2 regions of the Echinicola jeungdonensis genome follow, and region 2 is predicted to be linked to the other one. Evidence: riboswitches for the same ligand, from Rfam matches in the RefSeq annotation. Region 2 holds a riboswitch; the other holds the start of a gene.

Evidence for each region. Region 2 has a riboswitch for cobalamin ahead of QWY93_RS17065 (TonB-dependent receptor plug domain-containing protein). Riboswitches for the same ligand answer to the same signal wherever they lie in the genome.
Region 1: linked by a shared signal. The riboswitch ahead of QWY93_RS20015 (hypothetical protein) and the one ahead of QWY93_RS17065 (TonB-dependent receptor plug domain-containing protein) in region 2 are both predicted to bind cobalamin.

What each region holds. Positions count from the first base shown of each region.
Region 1 is NZ_JAUFQT010000001.1:3,214,450-3,221,816, reverse strand. Features, by position in the region: partial or broken gene QWY93_RS20020 (hypothetical protein) at 1-702, opposite strand, end outside; gene QWY93_RS20015 (hypothetical protein) at 687-1,916, opposite strand; cobalamin riboswitch at 2,090-2,285, opposite strand; gene QWY93_RS19705 (LbetaH domain-containing protein) at 2,534-2,848, shown strand; gene QWY93_RS19700 (acyltransferase) at 2,881-3,117, shown strand; gene QWY93_RS13410 (cupin domain-containing protein) at 3,130-3,612, shown strand; gene QWY93_RS13405 (AraC family transcriptional regulator) at 3,659-4,546, opposite strand; gene QWY93_RS13400 (carboxypeptidase-like regulatory domain-containing protein) at 5,067-5,393, shown strand; gene QWY93_RS13395 (SusC/RagA family TonB-linked outer membrane protein) at 5,363-7,030, shown strand; gene QWY93_RS13390 (SusC/RagA family TonB-linked outer membrane protein) at 6,979-7,367, shown strand, end outside.
Region 2 is NZ_JAUFQT010000002.1:875,178-882,544, forward strand. Features, by position in the region: gene QWY93_RS17050 (hypothetical protein) at 1-176, opposite strand, end outside; gene QWY93_RS17055 (hypothetical protein) at 512-844, opposite strand; gene mgrA (L-glyceraldehyde 3-phosphate reductase) at 1,315-2,310, shown strand; cobalamin riboswitch at 2,478-2,673, shown strand; gene QWY93_RS17065 (TonB-dependent receptor plug domain-containing protein) at 2,788-4,698, shown strand; gene QWY93_RS17070 (DUF5522 domain-containing protein) at 4,900-5,052, shown strand; gene QWY93_RS17075 (bifunctional adenosylcobinamide kinase/adenosylcobinamide-phosphate guanylyltransferase) at 5,049-5,558, shown strand; gene QWY93_RS17080 (Dph6-related ATP pyrophosphatase) at 5,561-6,289, shown strand; gene cobT (nicotinate-nucleotide--dimethylbenzimidazole phosphoribosyltransferase) at 6,292-7,341, shown strand.

The DNA of each region.
Region 1 (7,367 bases), on a different contig from region 2:
GGAAACATTCTACAGCCCAGTCCAGATAGGCTTCCCAGTCGGACTGCCTTAAGGGCAAACCTTCCCTTAGGGCAGGTTCATCAATTTGGATGATCTTGATGCCTTCTTTTTCCAAATCAGCCACCTCTTCTCTGATAGCCAGGGCAATTTGCTGACAAGTGGTTGATCTGGGCTGGTCATTTCGGACAAAGGACCATTGCAAAATGGTTACCGGCCCTGTGAGCATTCCTTTTACATTTTTTCTGTCAGGGATTGGGCAAAAGAAGTCCAACCAACGGTCATAGGCTCAGGACGGGAAACGTCTCCATAAATAATGGGAGGTTTAACGCAGCGGGAACCATAACTTTGGACCCAGCCATTTTGGGTGAAGACAAAGCCTTCCAATTGCTCCCCGAAATATTCAACCATATCATTTCTTTCAAACTCCCCATGAACCAAAACATCCAATCCAATTCCTTCCTGCCAACGTATTGCCATTTCGGTTTCACTTTTGATCAGCTCATCATATTGATTTTGAGTCAATTTCCCCTTTTTCTTTAGAGCTCGCCATTGCCTTACCTCCTTGGTTTGAGGAAAGGAACCAATGGTTGTGGTTGGGAAAAGTGGAAGGTTCAGGTTTGGGGTTTGAAGTTTTCTCCTTTCTCCAAAAGGCTTATTCCTCGTGCTATGGCCTGGTGTAAGGCTGCTTACAGCCTGTCCCACCTCTTGTTTATGGATGATGGAAGAGGTTTTTTTAGATTGGATAGCTTTTTGATTTTCCTCCAATAATTGTTGGTTTCCGGCAAACCGGAATCCAAAGCTAGTTGCTTCAAGCTTGCAATTTCACCGACTTTTTGCTTGGCAAAAGCCAACCATTGTTGGATCTCAGCCGTCAACCCTGAGCCAGATTTTTCCTCCTCCAAGTCACAGGGTGAATGAAGCAAAGAGCAACTGGAAGCTATCAATAGGCGGTTTTCACTTTTCTTGCCTTTGGCCAATTCAAGTAATTCCAAAGAAGCTTTGAAATCATTTTTCCAGATATTCCTTCCATCTACCAATCCTAAAGAAAGGCTTAGGTTTTGCGGAAGTTTATCCAATGTCTTTTCAAGTTGTTTTGGAGCCCGGACCAAATCCAAATGCAGGCCACAAACTGGCAATTCACAAGCCAGGTCCAAATTTTCATCCAGGCCGCCAAAATAAGTGGTCAAAAGGATTTTAAGGTTCGGACAAGCTTTGCGGATGGTTTTGTATGTATATTCAAAAGCTTCCTTTTCTTCCTGATCCAGATCCATGGCAAGAAAAGGTTCATCCAATTGTACCCAGGTAGCGTTTGATTCCTCCAGTTTTTTGAGGATGTCCAAATAAACAGGGACAAGGTTTTTGATCAGCTCAATTCGCTTAAAACCTTTTTCCTTTTCTTTACCCAATAGGAGGTAGGAGACCGGTCCAAGGATGACAGGTTTGGTGATGATACCCTGTCTTTTTGCCTCTTTGAACTCATCCAGGATTTTTGTGGAGAAGAGTTTAAAGGGCTGATTCTTTTTAAATTCAGGAACGATATAATGGTAATTGGTATCGAACCATTTGGTCATTTCCATGGCAATGATATCAAGGCCATTTTTCTGATAGCCCCGGGCCATGGCAAAATAAAGGTCCAGTTCAGGTTTTTTCTGGTCAGTTACAATCTCATGGTATCTTTCAGGAATAGCACCAACGGTAAAGGACATGTCCAAAACCTGATCGTAGAAGGAAAAATCATTGGAAGGGATCAGGTCAATGCCTGCTTCCTGTTGGATTTTCCAATTTTCTTCCCGGATGTTTGCACCGGTTTCCTGGAGTTCACGAAGGGTTGATTTTCCGGCCCAGTAAGCTTCACTGGCCTTTTTGAGTTGTCTTTTGCTACCAATCCGCGGGTAGCCAAGATTGTGCGTTAGCATAATTTTAAACTTTTAACGTGATAAATAGGTCAAAAGCCTTTAGCTAAACTTCACAATGCCCTGCGGATAAGAAGTGGAGGTGAAAAACAGGATATACTTTTTCCTTAGGCACACGAGTCCCATAATTTTTTGGAAAAAGCATCCTACTTGACAGGGCTTCAAATCGCGAAAGCATTGTCATTTCAATATAGGCAGGTCTCCTGGCTTGTAACATTTTTACCGTCCTTCCCACCCCGATGGTTATCGGGACAGTGGACCACTAAGGGTAAAAACTTTTCCATTACTTACAGTTGCGCGACAGCCCGTGATTTTCACACGGTTCCCTATTCACCCTGACCTTGGTCAAGGACCTATATTGGAAGATGAAGAAATCAAGTAAAGAACTTTGGGCTGCAAATATAGGGAATTCGGTTAAAGTAATTGGTTGTTGGGTAAATTAGTTATTGGTTTTCCTCTATATCAATGCTGATTGCAATAACCCTTTTATTATTTAAGGCCATATTTTAGGACTTGAACTGAAATGTGGGTTTGAATTTCTTACTTTTTGATTTGAAAATCATTAATTTCTAATAGATTTCTAGGTATACATTTGTAATGGAAAATCAAGTTCATACAGAATGGGAAAGCACCAGACAAACCAAGCAAAAGATATTTTTGAAAGGCTGAGGTCAGGGGAAGTGATTTCCATGGATGACCCGGATTACGGGAAGATTAGGAAGGCAGTTAATGAGACCATCAAGCTTTCTGTGAAACTGAATTCAGCTTGTAATATCCAGGAAATTCGGTCATGGCTCTCCGAGATCATAGGAAGCCCAATTGATGAAAGTACCACATTGTTTACGCCATTTTATACCAATGTTGGAAAAAATATAAAGCTGGGGAAAAATGTGTTTATCAACCATGCCTGCAGCTTTTTGGATTTAGGGGTATAACTATTGAAGATGAAGTGATGCTTGGCCCACGGGTGAATATAAGCTCCGAAAACCATCCAGTGGAGATTGCCTCCCGAAAGACCATGGTTCCTGCAGAAGTGATAATAAAAAGGAATGTCTGGGTCGGTGCCATTGCTACCATCCTTCCCAGGGTTACCATTGGTGAAAACTCGGTAGTAGCTGCAGGTGCGGTGGTAACAAAAGATGTGCCCTCAAACTGTTTTGTGGCAGGTGTTCCTGCAAAGGTTATTAAGAAAATAGGTCAATAAATTTCTTATATTATGAAAAATATCAATCTGTTATTAGTATTCTCAGCTTTGGTTCTCCAGGGGTGTCAAGGACAAGATTCATCCGAAACAGAACAAAAAGATTTGGAAGCCATTTTCCCTAAAGGGAAGTTAGGACCTTCTGAGTATTTTACTGGCAAAGCCTACAATTATGGCCTTGTGCCCAATGATTCAACTTATACCACTTTGGTGGGAAATGTTTTTTTTGAACCAGGGGCAAGAAGCAACTGGCATACCCATCCTGGAGGCCAAATCCTTATTATTACTGATGGTGTAGGCTATCACCAAATCGAAGGGGAGCCCATTCAGGTAATGAAAAAAGGGGATATAGTAAAATGCCCTCCCAATACCCGTCATTGGCATGGTGCAAGTCCTGATACCGGTTTACAGCAAATGTATATTGTTCCAAATACTGAGAAAGGCATAGTAGAATGGATGGAGCCGGTGACTGATGAAGAGTACAATGTTGGTGAATAAATGATCCCTTTCCTGGTTTAAATGTAATCGGTAATAGGTTTGGCTTTTAAAGCTCATTTTTATACGTTGATGGGGATACCCCCATGTATTTTTTAAATAACCTCGAAAAATAAAGTGGATCCTGAAAGTTCAGTTCGTAGCTGATTTCTTTTACAGACATGTTAGTTAGATTGAAAAGCTCACAAGCTTTTTGGACTTTTAATAAATTGAAAAAATGGATCAGTGATTGGCCGGTCTTTTTTTTGAAAAGTGAAAAAATGGTGGAGGAAGACTTATTAAACGTACGTGAAATTTCCTCAATGGTCACCGTGTCGTAAATATGTTGGTTCAAATAGTCAATGATTTCATTGACTAAATCTTCGTTGGAAGACTGAACCTTTTTGTTTGACTTAATAGAATAATAAATAAAGGAACCTAGGGTTTTATGAAGCAACATGCTCGAATACTCGAATATTTCCTCCGAAATACCATTTTTAAAAAGGTCAATCATGTATTCAAACTCTGCAATCCGGTTTTTCTCAAAAGGGATAATGATGGGTTGGTTATTATTCTGTTTTCTGAACCTTTGAAAAATTTCCTTCGCATTTACACCTGTAAAATGAACCCAGAAAATGGACCAAGGATTTTTCTCATCCGAAAAATAGGCGTGATTCTGCTTTGACTCGATGATGTAAAAAGAATTGGGAGTTAGCTGAAAACTGGATTGATTAATTTTGATGGTTCCCTTTCCTTCAATACAATAAATTAAAATGTACTCAGGGCAACCCTGTGGTCTTTTCCGGAAGTGATGAAGCGCTTTTGGAAAATAACCAATATCAGTTAAGTATAAGTTTTTAGTAAGTTCTCTTTTTGAATAATCTGTTAACAGTCTTCTTGGGATTACATTGATTTTTTCTCCTTTAAAACCGGTTTTTAGTGTTGGCTTATTTTTCATATAACAGTATAGGGTGATTGTAGTGCTAATATAATCATATTTTTATTTTTAAAAATTTGTGCTTTTGTCCATGTGTAAAATATCATTGTCCATTTACCTCCTGCCTTATTGGGCTACATTTGAGTCATAATGATTTATTAAATGATTATAAACCTACTGTTTATTCTGTATTAAAAGAATTGTTGGTTTTAATTATTCTGATAGGAGCTCCGTAGAAATACAAACAATAATTAATGAAATACTATAGGAATAAACATGTTTTACTCAGTTGTGGGAAATTTACGACTGACAAAATTAGCTTAAGAATAAATATTAAATAAATGGGAGCGTACAAGTCCATAAAACCAATATGCAAAGGTTTGGATAATCAATTTCGAAACTTAATTTGGAATACTATTGCTTTGGAGTAATAAATAATTTCAAACAATAAGTTTGTTGAAATAAAATATGGTGACGCTATATTAATAGCGCGTTTTGATTACCTAAAGAAAATCTAATTAATATCCAAAATAACATCCTTATGAAACAGTTTTCACAAAAATGGTTAAAAGGGTTTAACTCCTGTAATAGCAGGATAATTGACCCTATAACAATGGCCAAAATGCTTGGGGTTATCATTTTGATGACCTTTACAAAACTAGGTTTGGCACAATCCCAGGAAATTACCGGAAAGGTAATCTCAGGAGAGGACCAATTGCCTATTCCAGGGGCAACCGTCCTTGTAAAAGGATCCAGTACTGGAACAGTTACAGATTTTGAAGGAAATTATTCCCTGAATGTTTCCAATCCAGCAGAGGCAATTTTGTCTTTTTCCTTGTGGGCTATATTAGTCAGGAAGTTCCTGTAAACAATCAGTCACAAATAAATATCACCTTGGAACCAGATTTTGCCCAACTGGATGAAGTTGTGGTGGTGGGATATGGTGAAACCAAAAGAAGTGATCTTACAGGTGCTGTATCTTCAATAGATGGAGAAGCTGTAAAAGAATTACCTATTACTTCTGTAGATCAGGCCATCCAAGCAAGGGCGCCAGGAGTTCAGGTGACGCAAACATCAGCAGCTCCCGGAGGTGGGGTGTCGGTAAGAATTAGGGGTTCTAATTCAATTAATAGCGGAAGTGAGCCATTATATGTTGTGGACGGTTTTCCTATTTATCCAAACAATGGAGCTTATAGTGCAGGAGGGAATAGGCAATCTGCCAACGTAATGGCGTCTATTAATCCAAATGATATAGAATCTATCGAGGTGTTAAAGGATGCTTCTGCAACTTCGATATATGGTTCCAGAGGGTCCAACGGGGTAGTTTTAATTACTACTAAGCGTGGTAAAGCGGGTAAACCAAAATTTAGTTATGATGGTTCTTACTCAACTCAAACAATGTCTAATCCTATAGAAGTTTTAAATGGTGCTGAATATGCTACTTATTTAAACATTCTTGAGCAAAGCCAGGGAGGATCTCCTATTTATACTCAGGAGGAGATTAACGCATTTGGAGAAGGGACAAACTGGCTGGATGAGGTAACAAGAACAGGTTACATTCAAAATCACCAGATTACATTTTCTGGCGGAAATAAAGACAATAAATATGCATTAACGGGTAATTACCATGATAATGCGGGTATCATAAAGAAAACGAATTTTAAAAGATACGGTATAAGATTAAATCTGGATAATTCTGCATTTGATGACTTTTTAAATGTAAGTTCAAGCTGGTCATACAACCGCACGGCGTCCAACAATGCACCTACAGATCAAGGAGGGCCGGGAGGAACTATTATTACAGCATTAGGTTTAGATCCTACAACCCCGGTTTATAATGAAGATGGAACTTATGCCCTTGCTTCTTATGACGGACGTTTTTTGATTAATCCCCTGCAAGAGCTGGAATATGCTACAGATGAAGATATCACCAACCGTGTTCTTGGAAATACAACATTTACATTGAATATTACAGATCATTTGAAAGTAAAAAGTAGTATTGGAGCAGATATTTTAAATATCAATAGGACCAGTTTCTTCCCTACCGTTACGACTAGAATTGGTAGAGATAATTCAGGTGAATTAACTCTTGCTAACAGGCATTCAGCAAACATTTTGAATGAGAACCTTATAACGTATACCAACGACTTTGGTGGAGATCATTTTGTAGATGCAGTGGTGGGATATACTTATCAAAGAGAAGTGAATAAATTTTTTAGAAGTACCACCCGTGGTATTACCGCATCTTCGGTAGATCAGGCAACCCTTCAGGGAGGTCCGGACATTTTGACTCCATTTTCAAGCCGAAGAGAATGGCTATTAGAATCATTATTAGGACGTTTAAACTATAATTATGATAGTAGATATCTTCTTACTCTTACTTTTAGACGCGATGGTTCCTCCAGATTTGGAGCTCAAAACAAATGGGCTAACTTTCCATCTGTAGCCTTAGGTTGGAACATTGCGAACGAAAGCTTTTTGATGAAAAAGGGATATCCAACGTAATTAATAATCTTAAGATAAGAGGTAGCTGGGGATTAACGGGTAACTCAGAAATTCCTGTGTATAATTCATTAGCAAATCTGAATGAATACAATTATGTAATTGGTGGTAATTTAGTTTTGGGGTTAGCAGACGGCAGATTAAGTAATTCTGATCTAAAATGGGAAACAACCACAATGAGAAATATCGGTCTGGATGCTTCTTTCTTTAAAAGTCGTCTTAATTTAACCTTGGACTATTTTGATAACAAGACTGAAGACCTGTTATTATTTGTATCTATACCAAGTAGTTTAGGGTTTGAATCCATATTGAAAAATTCCGGTTCATTACAGAATAAAGG
Region 2 (7,367 bases):
TCCTGTTTGCAAATAGAAATACCATATTTAAGTTGATCTCCCTCATCGACCATGATCCTATGTTCATCGAATAAGCGGGAAAGTTCGGCTTTATTTTTAGCCTTGATAAATAGGTGGTCGGGACTTTGAGTCGCATGGACCACCGAAATAGCTCCGTGTATAGATCGTATCCACATAACAAAACTTTTTAGGTTGATAATATGAGTTTTTTATTTTGGTGACTTTTTGATATCCTTTGTAAAAAATCTGAAAGGAAAAATATTTAACTTCTATAAATCTTAAAACTGATTTTGCTTTTCATATTCCCCCGGTGAGGGAGCCCAGACATCACTCAAAACTTGGTAGTTCGATAGAAAGGACAATGTAGTAACTGAGTTTATAAAAAGCAATTTTTTTGGTTTATTTTACATGTTATTTATTAAAAAACGCCGTTCCCTTGGTTTAGCCCTGATTTAATAAAAAAAGGTTCAGGAAAAATTCCTGAACCTTTTCACCAAGTTTGATAAAAAAATCAACGAAAAGAAAGTTGGAGTGCTTTTAACAACCTAACGATGGTTTTGTCCTTCATTTTTCTTTCAAAAAATCCATGATTATACTGGTCAATGACCACGGCTGCTAAAAGTAATTTGCATAAACTTAAGCGATCCATTTCTTGATACAGGTCTTGTCCATACCTTAATTTTTCCAGGCAAGCATTATGATCCATTGACAATTTTAAATCCAATGCTTTTATCTCATGTTTAAGTTCATGAGCCAAGTCATAAAAATCATAATAAAAATAGGCCGCTTCCAAGGTCAATTCTTTTCCAATTATCCTTTCTACCCGGTCAAATTCTTTTTCCATAACCGGTATAAATTGAAAAATATCATAAAGTCGGTCGTAATTAATCTCTTGCCAAAAAAACGGCAAATCGTGGGGGGATAGTAGCTTCTCATTGATCATCATTACCTTAATTTAAAGTTCAACAGATGATTTACCCGCCTTACGTTAATCAAAAGTTTTTTAGCGAAAACGGAAAGATAAGTTCTGAAAAAAAATCATTGATGTCAAGTACTAATAATTATTTTATCCTATTTTTTTTGTTCTTTAAAATATATTTTCAGGATTTCATAATTCATCATCAACTCCTTAGATATTTTTTTGTTGAATAATTTCTTCTGATCAAGGGAAAAACCTGAAAGAATTTTTTCATTGCCCTCCTACCCAAATCCATTTAAGAAATTACATTTCAGCCGCCTTTTATTCTCACTTGGAATGAATAACCTAATTAAATACCTATATTCATGGTTTTGTATTAATAGATAATTGATAATATGCAAACCTATCAACCTAACCCAAAACGTTACCAAAATATGATTTACCGGCGCTGTGGAAATAGCGGCCTGAAACTATCTGCCCTCTCCTTAGGCCTTTGGCACAATTTCGGGGATGTGGACAGTATTGAAAATTCCAGAAAACTTTTGCGTACGGCATTTGATGCTGGAATTACGCATTTTGATTTGGCCAATAATTATGGGCCACCTCCCGGTTCCGCTGAAGAAAATTTCGGAAAAATATTGAAAACAGACTTCCATGGCCTTCGGGACCAAATGGTTATTTCCTCCAAGGCAGGTTATTATATGTGGGAAGGCCCATATGGGGATTGGGGCTCCAAAAAATACCTGATTTCAAGCCTGGACCAAAGCCTTAATAGACTGGGACTGGACTATGTTGATATTTTTTATCATCACCGTCCAGACCCTGAAACTCCTTTAGAAGAAACCATGGGGGCATTGCACCAAATCGTCCAACAAGGAAAAGCCCTTTATGTGGGCCTCTCCAATTATAAGAAAGAGGAAGCAGCAAAAGCTTTTAAAATCCTTAAGGACCTGGGAACTCCCTGCTTAATCCACCAGCCCAAATACTCCATGTTTGTACGTTGGGTGGAAAATGGCTTAATGGACCTCTTGGGCAAAGAAAAAGTGGGCTGCATTCCTTTTTCCCCCCTTGCTCAAGGCATGTTGACCAATAAATATCTTCATGGAATTCCAGAAGACTCCAGGGCTGCCAAATCACACGGTTTCCTAAAAACAGACCAAATTACCGAGGACAACCTTTCCAAAATCAAATCACTTAATGAGCTGGCCAAGGAAAGGGAGCAAAGCCTTGCCCAAATGGCATTAGCTTGGTTATTAAAGGATGAAAGGGTGACCTCAGTATTAATCGGTGCCAGTAAAACCAGTCAATTGGAAGATTCCATTGCTTGTTTAAACAATATTCAATTCACCGAAGAGGAATTGGTTAAAATCGAAAATATACTTGAATCTTAAAAATTTATTCCTGCAAAAAGGTGTGGAAATAAAAATTCCACACCTTTTTCTTCCCCCTAAACCTCAACTTATTTCCATTTGAATTCCTTACTTCCACCCATTGTTATAACTTTAAAAGCTTAGTCTAACTAAGAACAAAATTGATGAGGAATTAAATATTTTCCTTTATCTTTGCACCAGTTTTTGGTATCCCTTTACATAAAAGGGATTTAAAAGGGAATCCGGTGAAATTCCGGAACTGTACCCGCAGCTGTAAGCTTCATCATAGCTTTGGAAAATCAGCACCACTGTGTGCCTTAGGCGCATGGGAAGGTCATCCAAAGTGAAGTAAGTCAGAAGACCTGCCAATTTCTACCACTTAATTCAGAGCTTTCGGGTGAAAAGCAATGGAGTCAGCCTTTAATTAAGTAAAGGCCCTTTTACATTTCCCCAGAAAGTTCATAGTGTCCACAATCTTAAAAACCAATTTTAAACGCTATGAACACCCAATTTGTTCAACTGCCCATTAAAGGCAGAAAGTGGGCTATACCCGCCCTATTGATTACTTTCCTTTTAGGAACTCAAAACTCATTTTCCCAGGATACTACCGAACTTGATGAAGTGGTGGTTATTGGGACGAAGTTTGAAATCCCGGTAGAAAAATCTGGAAAAACCATCTACAAACTTTCCCAGCAAGACCTGGAAAGAAATGCAGGAAAATCTGTAGCCGATATCCTAAATGAGGTACCCGGCATTCAAATGGATGGTAACTTTGGCTCTCCTGGAACCAATATCAGTTATTTTGTAAGAGGTGCAAGCAGCAAAAACACCCTGATCCTCATTGATGGCCTTCCCATTAATGATCCCTCAAACATTTCCTCAACTTATGACCTTAGATTGCTTTCGCTAAACCAAGTAGAATCTATCGAGGTATTAAAGGGCGGCCTTAGTACGCTATACGGAACTGGAGCTTCAGCAGCTGTCATCAACATCAAGCTCAAGGAAAGCAAAGGAAACAAACCTTTTGGTGGAAGTGTTGATTTTAATGCTGGGTCATTCGGTACTTATAATGGCAACCTTAGCTTCAATGGCAAAAAGGATAAATTCAGCTATTTGGTCTCTGGAAATTTTTTGACCTCTGAAGGCTTTTCTTCCGCTTCCGATGAGCAGGCCACTATCCCTTTTGGAAAAGATGGTTTGGACCGTAAAAATGCCCTGTTAAAATTAGGGTATGAATTTTCAGAAAAATTCAACCTGGATTTTTTTACAGGCTACGATGACATGGAAGCCGATTATGATCAAGGAACCTTTGCAGATGCGGATTTCCAACAAATCAATAACCAATTAAGGTTTGGCATTACACCCTCCTATAAATATGCAAAAGGTAAGGTAAGCCTGAAGTCTGTTTACAACCTGAATGAAAGGGAATTTATCAGTAATTTCCCCTCCGAGTACAAGGGAAGAAACCTTCAAATAGACCTCACCCAGGAACATAATATTTTGCCAGGCTTAAAAGGGCTATGGGGTGTTAATTTGCAGCAATTCTCCTATGAACAACCCGGGGAACTTGATTTTAAATCCAATAAATTCACTTTGGTGGATCCCTATGCCTCTTTCTTCTATGAGGCTCAATCAGGTTTTAACCTTCATGCAGGTGCCAGGGTAAATACCCACTCCGAATATGACCACAAATTCATCTATAATGTGAACCCAAGCTACTATGTGCCTATTTCCTCATCGGTATCGTTAAAAGTATTGGCTTCTATCTCCACCTCTTATATCACACCCTCTCTGTACCAAATAAATTCTCCACAATATGGGAATGACATGCTCAACCCCGAAGAGTCTTTAAATTATGAACAGGGAGTTTCTTTATATGTTGGAAAGGAGTTTACATTAAACCTTGTTCATTTTACTAGAGATGAAACCAGCCCTATTGATTTTGTTTCCATATTCGATGAAGATGGTTCCTATATCGGTGGGCAATATCAAAATACCGAAGCAGAAAGAAGTGTTGAAGGATTTGAAGCAGACTTTTCTTGGACACCCAATAAGTATTTGGACCTGTCTGGCCATTATGCCCATGTAAATACCGATAAACCTAGCACATTTTACCGGGTTCCCAAAAATAAATGGGGTTGGACGGTGAATGCACAGCCAATCGAAAACACTGAATTTTCCTTAAAATACAATTTCACAGGAAAAAGAACCTTCTATGATTTCAGTGAAGGGGAGATGGAATTGGAAGGTTTTGGTTTAGTTGACCTATACATACAACGGACTTTATTAGAAAATAAATTAAGGGTATATGGGGCCATCAATAACCTTATTGATGAAGAATTTACCGCTATATACGGATATACCACCAGAGGAAGGACCTTTTCTTTGGGAGCCCAATATCAGTTTTAATTAATGGAAAAGCACTGCCCCCATTGCCAAACAAAATTTACTTGTTCTGACTCCTGTTGGTGCAGTGCTTTTCCTCCTATTGTCCCCTTGGAAAAATCAAAGGGATGCCTCTGCCCTACCTGTTTAAAATCAGAAGTACAACGAAGGATATCAGACTGGATATCTACCCTTACTCCTCAAAAAATTAAGACGGTCCAGAAAATGGGCCTCCCTGATCAATTGATAGAAGGCATTGATTACACCCTTAATAAGCAGGGATTTTTTGTATTTTCGGCATGGTACCTGCTCAGAAAAGGGAAATGTTGTGGAAATGGGTGCCAAAATTGTCCATATCAAGAAATTAAAAAGGCATGATATATTACATTACAGGAGGTGAAAGATCGGGAAAAAGCCGCCATGCGCAGGAATTGGCCAAACAACTTTCTGACAGTCCCCACTACTTGGCAACCTCCAGAATTTGGGATGAGGATTTTAAAAAAAGGGTGGACAGACATTTGGCTGACCGGGATAATAGCTGGACCACCATAGAGGAAGAGAAATACTTGAGCAAAGTGGAAATTGAAGGAAAGGTAGTGGTCCTGGACTGTGTCACGCTTTGGCTGACCAATTGGTTTGCGGATTCAAAAAATGACCTTAATCTTTGTCTTCAGTCCTGCAAAGATGAATTAGATCAAATTTTTCAGAATGCCCAAAATACCAATCTGATCATTATTTCCAATGAAATCGGTATGGGCTTGCATGCCCAAACTGAAGTAGGGAGGAAATTTACAGAACTTCAAGGCTGGATCAATCAATACATTGCCCAAAAGGCAGACAAAGCCATATTTATGGTTTCCGGACTCCCCTTACAACTGAAATGAAAATGATTAAAAGTATATTTAATTGGAGCGGTGGAAAGGACAGTGCATTGGCGCTTTATAAGGTTTTGAATGAGGGTCAATTTGAAATCCATACCTTAATGACCACTGTCAACAGCCATTTTAACCGGATTTCAATGCATGGAGTTCGGAAAGAACTTTTACAGGCCCAGGGTAAATCTATTGGGCTTCCAATAAAAGAAATTCTCCTCCCAGAAATGCCCAGCATGTCCGAATATGATCAAACCATGAAAAACACCCTATCAGGGCTGAAAAAAGAAGGGATTACCCATAGCATTTTTGGGGATATTTTTTTGGAAGACCTCAAACAATACAGGGAAGACCGCCTGGCTGAAGTGGGTATAAAAGGCCATTTCCCCCTCTGGAAAAAAGACACAAAGGAGCTGATCCATGAATTTATTGATTTGGGATTCAAAACCATTGTGATCTGCACCAAAGCGGAATTATTGCCTTCGGAATTTGCGGGCCGAATCATCGACAAAGAATTTCTTAAAGACCTTCCAAAAGATGTAGATCCTTGTGGGGAAAACGGGGAATTTCACACTTTCGTTTATGATGGGCCTATTTTTAAAGAACCTGTTTCCTTTAGCTTGGGTGAAAAAGTATTTAAATCCTACAATGCGCCTAAAGACAAAAATGATAGCTGTTTGCCGGCAGATGAGAAGCCTAAACCTCAGGCAGGATTCCATTATTGTGACCTCATTCCTGATTAAGTATGAAGAAATTTAATATTAAAACTCCTGACCAGGGAATAAAAGGAGCCCTCCAGACCAAAATTGATTTGAAAACAAAACCTCCTGGTTCATTGGGAAGTTTGGAAGCACTGGCCTTACAAATCGGATTGATTCAGCAAAGCACTTCTCCACAGATCCATCAACCTCATTTGGTTGTTTTTGCTGCCGACCATGGCATTTCCAAAGAGGGTTTAGTCAATCCTTTTCCTCAGGAGGTTACCTTTCAAATGGTCATGAATTTCCTGTCAGGCAAAGCTGCGGTCAATGTTTTGGCTAATCAACACAATTTGGAGGTGACCATTGTAGATGCTGGCGTCAATTATAATTTTGGAGCGCTTCCAAACCTGGTGGATCAAAAGGTAGACTTTGGCACCAAAAATTACCTTTATGGGCCTGCAATGACCAGGGGTCAATGTGAAATGGCCATTGAAAAAGGAGCCAATCTGGTTAATCAAATCGCTGCAAAGGGTTGCAATACCATTGGTTTTGGAGAAATGGGCATTGCCAACACCTCTTCAGCTTCTCTGTTGATGCATCATATTTGTCAAACTAAATTGGAAGACTGTGTGGGCAAGGGGACCGGAGCAAATCCAGAGCAATTAAAAACCAAACTGGTTACCCTTCAAAAGGTCTTGGAAAAACATCAACAGGTAAACTCCAAAGATCCCATGGAACTATTGGCAACATTCGGGGGATTTGAAATTGCACAGATTTGTGGAGCCATGCTTCAGGCTGCAGAAAATAGAATGTTGATTTTGGTGGATGGATTTATCGCCACCGCGGCACTTTTGGTAGCTAATCAAATTATTCCTGAAATTCATGCCTATTGTGTTTTTGCCCATTGTTCTGGAGAAAAAGGTCACGAAGCCATGCTGGAATATTTGAAAGCCAGTCCACTATTAAAACTTGGCATGAGATTGGGAGAGGGTTCAGGAGCTGCAGTGGCTTTCCCTCTTATCCAATCGGCCTGTACTTTCCTCAATGAAATGGCCAGTTTCGAAAGTGCAGGAGTCAGCCAAAAATCAAACTAAACAATTATTTTGACTTAAATTCAACC